2 regions of the Vibrio sp. DNB22_10_4 genome follow, and region 1 is predicted to be linked to the other one. Evidence: predicted binding sites of a transcription regulator. Region 1 holds the regulator's gene; the other holds the start of a gene.
The links. Region 1 encodes CRP, which controls carbon source genes, mostly activating them, when cyclic AMP is high. Its sites were predicted from a motif close to TGTGANNNNNNTCACA; they were not measured.

Region 1 (4,591 bases):
TCAACTAGTAGAAAGCCTAGTGTCTGCTATTAATAAGATCCGTATCGATGAGCCGTTTGCACAGCCTGCGCCATTTATGGGCCCGCAGATCTCAGAGCAGGCCGCTGACCATATTATTGCAGCGCAAGCTGAGTTGGTGAAGCTAGGCGGTAAGAGCCTAGTAGAAGCAAAACGCTTGAAAGCCGCCTTCGTGACGCCAGCACTGTTAGATGCCACTGATATCGATGAGCTTCCTGATGAAGAGTACTTTGGGCCGCTGCTACAACTGGTGCGCTACGAAACTCTTGAACAAGCGGTAGAGCTGGCCAACGATACCCGATTTGGTTTGTCGGCAGGGCTTATCTCAGAGCGTGATGAGGAGTGGCAATATTTCACAGACCACATCCGAGCAGGCATTGTAAACCGCAACCGTCAGCTTACAGGAGCCAGTGGTGATGCGCCGTTTGGCGGTCCGGGCGCGTCTGGCAACCTTCGTCCAAGTGCGTTTTATGCAGCAGATTACTGCGCTTACCCTATGGCATCAATGGAGGGCGATAACACCGTTCTTCCTGCGACTTTAAGCCCTGGCATCGAACTATAAGGAGCGTGCTATGACTGTTGACGCGTTATTTGGCCACTTGTGGCAAGACTATATCACTCGCTTGTGCCCATCGGCACATAAGGTGCACGACTTGCTTAGAGAAGATGAGTCGCTTATCAATGACCATATTGCGCTGCGAACCTTTAATGTCGCGCCACTGGGTATCGACACACTAGCTAAGCCGTTTCTAGATCTTGGTTACGAGGTCAGTGGCCATTACGACTTTGAAGCCAAAAAGCTGACTGCGATACACCTAGAACATAGCGATGCTTTGCTTCCTAAGGTGTTTATCAGCGAGTTGCGAGTAGAAGAGTGCTCTCAATCGCTTCAAGATATCGTGGCTAAGTTAGTGGCACAGGTGGACAGCCCTAAGCTTTCCTCTGCTGAGTTCTTATATGGTGGCCGTTTGTGGGACTTAAGCTATCAAGACTTCCAAATGTTGGCACAAGAAAGTGAGTATGCCTCATGGCTTGCTGCTCACGGTTATGGCGCCAATCACTTCACGGTGAGCGTGAATCAGCTTGACTGCTTTGCCGAAGTAGTTGAGGTCAATCAGCACCTTCGTGATGCTGGGTTTGCGATTAATGAATCGGGCGGGGAAGTGAAAGGCTCACCAGAGGTGCTGCTAGAGCAATCCTCGACCATGGCAGACAAAGTGTCCGTGGCATTTACTGATGGTGATCAGTTGATTCCAGGTGGCTTCTATGAGTTTGCTAAACGTTACCAGCTAGCCGATGGCAGTTTTTACCAAGGTTTTGTTGCTGCATCGGCAGATAAAATCTTTGAAAGTACGCATCAGTAACGATAAACCCTACAGCGCCGTCATTCCTGCGCAGGCAGGAATCTACTAGAGGCTTGGTGCGCGCTTAAAGAAGACCCCTGCCTGCGCAGGGGTGACGACTATTCGGGGTTAGGGTGATATCTCAAGGCCCGTCATTCCTGCGCAGGGGTGACGATAAATTTGAAACAAAAAAGCCACCCGAGGGTGGCTTTTTAAATCTTGTTACGTGCTCTTAGCGAGTACCGTAAACCACGATTGTCTTACCGTGGGCAGAAATTAGGTTCTGCTCTTCTAGCATCTTAAGAATACGACCTACTGTCTCGCGAGAACAACCAACGATTTGGCCAATCTCTTGACGAGTGATCTTGATTTGCATGCCGTCTGGGTGAGTCATTGCATCAGGTTGTTTCGCTAGGTTAAGTAGCGTCTGTGCAATACGACCCGTTACGTCTAGGAATGCTAGGTCACCTACTTTTTGGCTAGTCACTTGTAGACGACTTGCCATCTGAGCAGATAAGCGCATTAGAATGTCTGGGTTAACTTGGATAAGCTGACGGAACTTCTTGAATGAGATTTCCGCAACTTCACAAGGTGATTTTGCTCGTACCCATGCCGTACGTTCTTGGTCCTCTTCGAACAAGCCAAGTTCACCGATGAAGTCACCTTGGTTTAGGTAAGACAAGATCATCTCTTTGCCTTCTTCATCTTTAATCAGTACCGCTACAGAGCCTTTGACGATGTAGTAAAGCGTTTCTGCTTTCTCGCCCGCATGAATAAGCGTGCTCTTTGATGGGTACTTGTGAATGTGGCAGTGTGAAAGGAACCACTCTAACGTTGGGTCGGTTTGAGGTTTACCTAGAACCATATATCTTACTTCCTCTGCAGGGTATGCTTGCTGCTTTCCATATTTGTTAGCAAGCCCGTTGGTTAAGACCTACTAGCATAAAAGCACTTTGAAGATGGCGCAAGCGATCTTCTATTTCCTAGAAATAGTATCCTTTTTTGCGCCGCTTTTCTTGATTTTAATCGTGTCAAAAGCGTATTTATCTATACAAAACTGTGCACATGATCACGATACAAAAAAACAGGCTGATTTGGCTCACATTTCCTAACCTATTTTTCCCGTTTCTATAAGTTGCTGAAGTATTGGTCTGACGATTAGCTCCATCGCAAAACTCATCTTACCGCCCGGCACTACGATGGTGTTGTGACGTGACATGAACGAACCATCAATCATCGCTAGTAAGTACGGGAAGTCGACATTCTTGATACCACGCAAGCGAATCACCACAAAACTCTCATCCAAACTCGGAATGCCTTTCGCATTGAGCGGGTTTGAAGTGTCCACGGTTGGGACGCGCTGGAAGTTAATGTGTGTGCGTGAAAATTGCGGTGTAATGTAGCTTAAGTAGTCGTCCATCGAGCGAACAATTGAGTCAGTGACCGCTTCTCGAGAGTGACCACGATCGCGGGTGTCTCGTACGAATTTTTGGATCCACTCGAGGTTAACGATAGGCACCATGCCGATAAGCAGGTCAACGTGCTGCGCAGCATTGACATCGCCATCTACAACGCCGCCGTGTAGGCCTTCATAAAACAGCACATCGCTATTCTCAGGTAGGTCTTGCCATGGAGTGAAGGTGCCTGGCATTTGATTATAAGGCACGGCCTCATCGAAGGTGTGTAGGTAGCGGCGGAACTGGCCAGTACCATTTTGCCCATAGTTGCGAAAAAACTCTTCAAGCGCAGGGAAGTCGTTCGCTTGGGGGCCAAAGTAGCTGATGTGTTTACCTTGATCTTTGGCTTTGCGGATCTCGATGTCCATCTCTGGACGAGTAAAACGGTGAAAGCTATCACCTTCAATAAATGCAGGCTTGACGCTCATCATGTTGAACATCTTGCGAAATGCTTCTGACGTTGTGGTGGTTCCAGCTCCAGAGGAGCCCGTTACAGCAATGATCGGGTGTTTTGCTGACATGACACTTCCTGTGTATTTGTAATTGTCGTTATAAATTTGCTAACTCACATAAGGAGTTAGACCTTGTAGGCCAATTTCAGTTCAATAGCCTTTCAATATAGCAGCTACTTGCGCAGCTACCGAAAAATTACAGCGAGCGACGCGATTTAATGTCGACGGTTTCGTGCAGTTCAGAGAAAACGATGACGGCCTCACCGCTTTCGAGCTGGCTACGAACATGGCGAACTTTATCATCTAGCGATATTTCCGACTCACCATAGTCGGTGCCTTCGCGCAGCACGAACTCTTTAATAAGGTTATCTAGCGTGTCTGCGTCAATCTGTTGCCATGGGATGATCATAAATACCTCTCAATTCTATGACTGCAGGATTATAGCACTGCTGATTCACAAAGGGATCTATCGCTGTTTTTGGCTAGTCAATAAAGTGTCGGTAGTAGCTTGGTAAGCTCTCTTCTAACCAAAAGCGCGGGCGTCGCAAACTGCCCGTCATAAAGCCGACATGACCACCTCGGTCAAGCAGTTGGTAATTGATATGGCTTGGAAGACTAAAAGTTGGAATGACCTCGTGTGTCATAAAGGGGTCATCCTTGGCATGAATAAACCGAGTCGGTACGGTGATTTCTCTTAGGCGAGGTAGCCCAGAGCAGCGCTGATAGTAGTCGTCGGCATTTTTAAATCCATGCAGCGGAGCAGTGATCAAATCATCGAACTCGTAAAGCTTTTTCATGTTCTTAATGCGCTCTTCGGTCAGTCCGAGGACTTCGCTTAACAGATGAAGTTTGTTGAGCGCATTCTTTTTCATCGAACTGAGCAGGTAAGAGCGATAGACCTTAGAGAAGCCTTGTTCAATACGTCTAGCACACGCTGCCAAGTCGAGTGGAGCAGAGATGACGGTTGCGCCATCGAGCTTAGTATCATCGCCGTAGTGAGCGAGATAGTTGGTGAGCATATTGCCGCCAAGGGAAATGCCTACGGCAACCTTTCTACTATTTGGGTAACGATGATCCAAAAGCTCAATGAACTGTCTCGCATCACCAATCTCACCGGAATGATAAGCTCTGGCAAGTCGGTTCGGGTTTGGCCCACAGCCGCGAAAGTGCATCATGACCGACAGCCAGCCCTGCTTAGCAAATGCGTGCATTAGTCCGTTGGCATAAGGACTGTGAAAGCAGCCTTCTAAGCCATGAAATAGAATAAACACAGGTTTGTTTTGGGCACTTTGTCTATGGGGATCTTCACTCCACGCGAGCT
Region 2 (4,591 bases), on a different contig from region 1:
TCAATGCGGCAAAAGCGTAAGCTGAACGAGTTGGTTGATATCGTCAATATGACGCCACTGATGCACGTATCAGGAATGCTTGGGAAGGAGTGCCAGTATACCAGCTGGGTAGTCCCTATTGCTTGGCATCCTACCAATCAAAACGCAGTTATTGTGGCGGATTTAGCGAAAGATCCTCAGCCTTTGCTTGACCTTGATGTTGAAGCTCTGCACCAAAGACTCTACACCAAGCGAGATGAACTCGGCCAAGATGAACTTCCGGTGCCACTCAAGCTTATTCACTTAAACAAGTGTCCAATTCTTGCACCGGCCAAAACACTAACCGCCGAAAATGCAGCGAACATTGGTATTGACCGCGAACAATGTTTAAAAAACCTTGCGCTTATTAAGCAGCACCCAGAAGTTCGTGAAAAGTTGATTGGCCTTTACAGCATTGAACGTGAATACGCCGAAGACAATGATGTTGATACTCAACTCTACAATGGATTTTTCACTCCAGCGGATAAAAGCGCGATGGATATTATTCGCGAAACGGATCCTAACAACCTGTCTGCATTAGACATTAGTTTTAGTGACTCTAGAATTGAGCCTCTGCTATTCCGTTATCGTGCGCGACATTTCGCTTGGACGCTTGATGAGTCGGAGCAAGCAAGATGGGCAAATCATTGTCGTGAATTTTTCGAAAGTCGTATTGAAGACTACATGCTAAATATGGAAAACTTAGTTCACGAACATGAGTCTGACGAGAAAAAGCTCGCCATACTAAAATCCGTCTACCGCTACGTGGAACGTCTCGTTTCTTAACACCTTCATCCTCGTAGTCGAAGGTAGCCTAATGAATCTATGTTTAGGCTGCCCACTGTATGTACACACTATTTTTTACTAAGAGGAAGCCATGCTAAAAACCGTGCTTCGCTATATAGCCTCTTTTGCCATTATTTTTGTTTCACTTTGGTTAGGTAACGCCCTTCAAAGCTTACTCGACGTTTCCATTCCCGGAAGTGTGTTTGGAATGTTGCTTCTATTTGCAGGCCTAGCCAGCGGCGTGATTCCGGTTCGCTTAGTGCAACCCGGAGCTCATGTGTTTATTCGCTATATGATTTTACTATTTGTGCCGATAAGTGTCGGCCTGATGAATCACTTCGATATGCTAGTAAGCAACGCGCTCCCTATTCTCGCTAGCGCAGTGGGCGGCTCGTTAATCGTGATGATTGCGCTTTCGGTCTTCCTTGATCGCTTTTTAAAGAAGGGAGACAAATAATATGTGGCTTCCTGTCACCGTTATCGTGTTTTTTATTGCGCGCTTTATCGCCATAAAAGCGAAGAATCCTATTTTCAATCCGCTTTTGCTCAGCATCGCAATGCTGATCCCTCTGCTATTGGTACTAAATGTACCATTTGATACCTATTACGCAGACAACGAGTGGATCAGCTATTTGCTTCAACCTGCAGTTGTTGCCCTAGCATACCCTCTGTATGAGCAACTTCCTCAGATACGCCAAAACTGGCGCATCATTGCCCTCGCCTGCGGTGTGGGAAGCATCGCGTCAATGTTTACAGCATCGATAATCGCCGTATCGCTAGGTGCAGACATGGAGCTTATTGCTAGCTTACTCGGTAAGTCCGTTACTACTCCTATAGCGATGGAGGTTTCTAGTCATCTCGGTGGCGAGCCTGCGATCGCAGCCATCCTTGTGTTACTTGTTGGTCTATTCGGTGCCATAATGGCCTATCCAATTTACCAACTATTAGGCGTCACCCATCCGATTGCGAAAGGCCTCACGATGGGAACGGTATCTCACGCTCTAGGCACAGCTACGAGCGCTGAAAAAGATCCTCGCGATGCCGCGTTTAGCTCTCTAGCACTGGTAATATGCGGTGTTATTACCTCCGTACTAGCCCCCTCTATGTTCGCCTTTTCAATTTGGTTAAGCCATTGGCTTGGCTAATACCTATTGCGGGTTGTCGATTCTAACAATCCGCAATTTTGTGTGACCTCACTCTTATATTGCAACATTTACAATCGTTGCACTCATACATGTGATCGGCATCACCTTTAGTTCCTTGAAACTTGCTTAGAATGTAAAAAAACACTTAATCACATAGGAAACCGCATGACTGATCGTTTTGATTCTGCGTTGGCCGACACTCCAGAGCATATTGCCACCTTTTTAAAGCCTATTTTAACGGCTCCAGATTTCGATGCGACTTTATCTAAAGAGCAGTTTGAAAAGCTCCAGGCATTGTCTGGTCTTGACGATAGCGAGTTGCGTGTCGCCCTTTTACCTTTTGCAGCAGCGTATTCCTATGCGCCCATTTCAGAGTTTTTTGTCGGCGCAATCGTTCGTGGGTTATCCGGACGCCTTTATTTTGGTGCCAACATGGAAATCATCGGCGCTCAGCTTGGTCAAACCGTCCATGCCGAGCAGTCCGCTATCAGCCACGCTTGGATGAAAGGTGAAACTGGTCTGAAAGACATCACTATCAACTACAGTCCTTGCGGTCACTGTCGTCAGTTCATGAACGAACTCACTACCGCAGATTCTTTGGTTGTGCAATTACCACAACGTGATGAAATGACGTTACAAGAGTACCTACCAGAATCCTTTGGCCCTAAAGATTTGGGTATTTCTGACGCGCTAATGAGTCCTAAACAACACGGGCTAACAACCGATGAGACAGACACATTGGTTCTAGCTGCTGTCGACGCGCTTAATCAAAGCCACTCGCCATATACTAAGAACCTTAGCGGCGTTGCTATTAACACTAAAGACGGCAATACCTACAACGGTGCTTATGCGGAAAACGCCGCATTCAACCCTAGTCTGCCACCGCTTCAAGTTGCTTTCATGCAGCTGTTACTCGCAGGGCAATCGTTCGAAGATATTAAACTCGTGGCTCTTGCAGAAATGGCCTCTGGCAAAATCAGCCACCTTGCTGATACACAAGCGACGCTTGAAGCGATCGACCCAGATATTCCGTTGGAATATATCGCTTTATAGTCATCGGTTTTATTGAACAAAATCATAGCCTCGCCCTATTGCGAGGCTATTTTTTTAGCGATTCTACTAACTCAATTAATTTTCGACGCAAACGTTTGCTTTTTGAGGATAATCCAGTATGATCCTCGGCAATTCTTCCTCATGAACGTCAAGGATTTTATATGTTTGGTACAGCAACTCGTGAAAACGCTACACGTGTATTACTGTTGGGCTCTGGTGAACTAGGTAAAGAAGTCGCCATCGAATGTCAGCGACTTGGTTTAGAAGTCATCGCCTGCGATCGCTACGAAGACGCACCAGCAATGCAAGTCGCTCACCGTAGCTATGTACTTGATATGTTGGATGGGGAAGCACTAGAAGCCATCATCGAGAAAGAGAAACCAAGCTATGTGGTTCCGGAAATTGAAGCCATCGCAACGGACAAGTTAGTCGAGCTTGAAAACAAAGGACTCAATGTCGTCCCTACTGCGAATGCGACCAAGCTCACTATGAACCGTGAAGGGATTCGACGCTTAGCAGCAGAAGAACTCGGGTTGAACACCTCCCCTTACCAGTTTGCAGACAACTATGACGATTTTAAAGCAGCCGTTGAACACGTTGGTGTTCCTTGCGTCGTTAAACCAGTAATGAGTTCGTCAGGCAAAGGTCAGAGCGTTATCAAAACCGAAGCGGACATCGAAAAAGCGTGGACATATGCTCAGGAAGGCGGCCGCACTGGTGCTGGTCGCGTAATTGTAGAAGGTTTCATCGACTTTGATTACGAGATTACATTGCTGACAGTACGTGCGGTTGACGGCGTTCACTTCTGCGCACCTATTGGCCACCGCCAGGAAGATGGCGACTACCGCGAATCTTGGCAGCCACAAGTAATGACTGAAAATGCACGCAAAGCAGCGGAGTACACAGCAGAGCAAGTGGTTAACGCACTTGGCGGCTACGGTATTTTTGGCGTAGAACTGTTCGTAAAAGGTGATAAAGTGATTTTCAATGAAGTATCACCACGTCCCCACGATACGGGCCTAGTCACACTGATTTCTCAAGAAATGTCTGAGTTTGCACTTCACGTACGTGCATTCACCGGTATGCCAGTCAATAGCATTGCTCAATATGGCCCTGCGGCTTCAGCGGTGATTCTTGGTCAAGGCACCTCTAATAACATTCGTTTTGAGGGTCTAGATGAAGCATTGGCACTGCCACAGACTCAGGTGCGCCTATTCGGTAAGCCAGATATCGATGGTCGTCGCCGTTTAGGTGTGATTTTGACTAAACGCAAATCGCTTGAAACAGCGGTAGATGAGGCAGTAAGCTGCGCGAAGAAAGTGAAAGTCATTTACTAAACACACACGTTCTATCAATGCCAGAAAGCAGGCTCTGGAATGATTCAGTGCCTGCTTTTTATTCTCTTTCCTTTACTCCGCGTTTAACGTGACGCAGACCAAACGGCGAACTCGTTGCCACTGGGTTCAGTAAAATGGAAGCGGCAACCACCGGGAAAATCAAAGATTTCACGAATAATCACGCCTTGGTTGGCTTCGACCTTTTTGTATGTTGCCTCTATGTCGGCGCTGTAGAAGACTAGCAATGCACCG

Region 2: the regulator CRP is predicted to act here: its motif matches at 1,991-2,006, upstream of cdd (cytidine deaminase).

What each region holds. Positions count from the first base shown of each region.
Region 1 covers NZ_JBNNXW010000020.1:9,567-14,157, reverse strand. Annotated here, with positions in the region: gene astD (succinylglutamate-semialdehyde dehydrogenase) at 1-580, shown strand, start outside; gene ACVA6Q_RS22990 (2-oxoadipate dioxygenase/decarboxylase family protein) at 591-1,382, shown strand; gene crp (cAMP-activated global transcriptional regulator CRP) at 1,594-2,226, opposite strand; gene ACVA6Q_RS22980 (phosphoribulokinase) at 2,470-3,339, opposite strand; gene ACVA6Q_RS22975 (YheU family protein) at 3,467-3,679, opposite strand; gene ACVA6Q_RS22970 (hydrolase) at 3,753-4,591, opposite strand, start outside.
Region 2 covers NZ_JBNNXW010000009.1:68,774-73,364, reverse strand. Annotated here, with positions in the region: gene sbcB (exodeoxyribonuclease I) at 1-804, shown strand, start outside; gene ACVA6Q_RS18270 (CidA/LrgA family protein) at 896-1,261, shown strand; gene ACVA6Q_RS18265 (LrgB family protein) at 1,263-1,949, shown strand; gene cdd (cytidine deaminase) at 2,115-3,002, shown strand; gene purT (formate-dependent phosphoribosylglycinamide formyltransferase) at 3,164-4,339, shown strand; gene ACVA6Q_RS18250 (VOC family protein) at 4,423-4,591, opposite strand, start outside.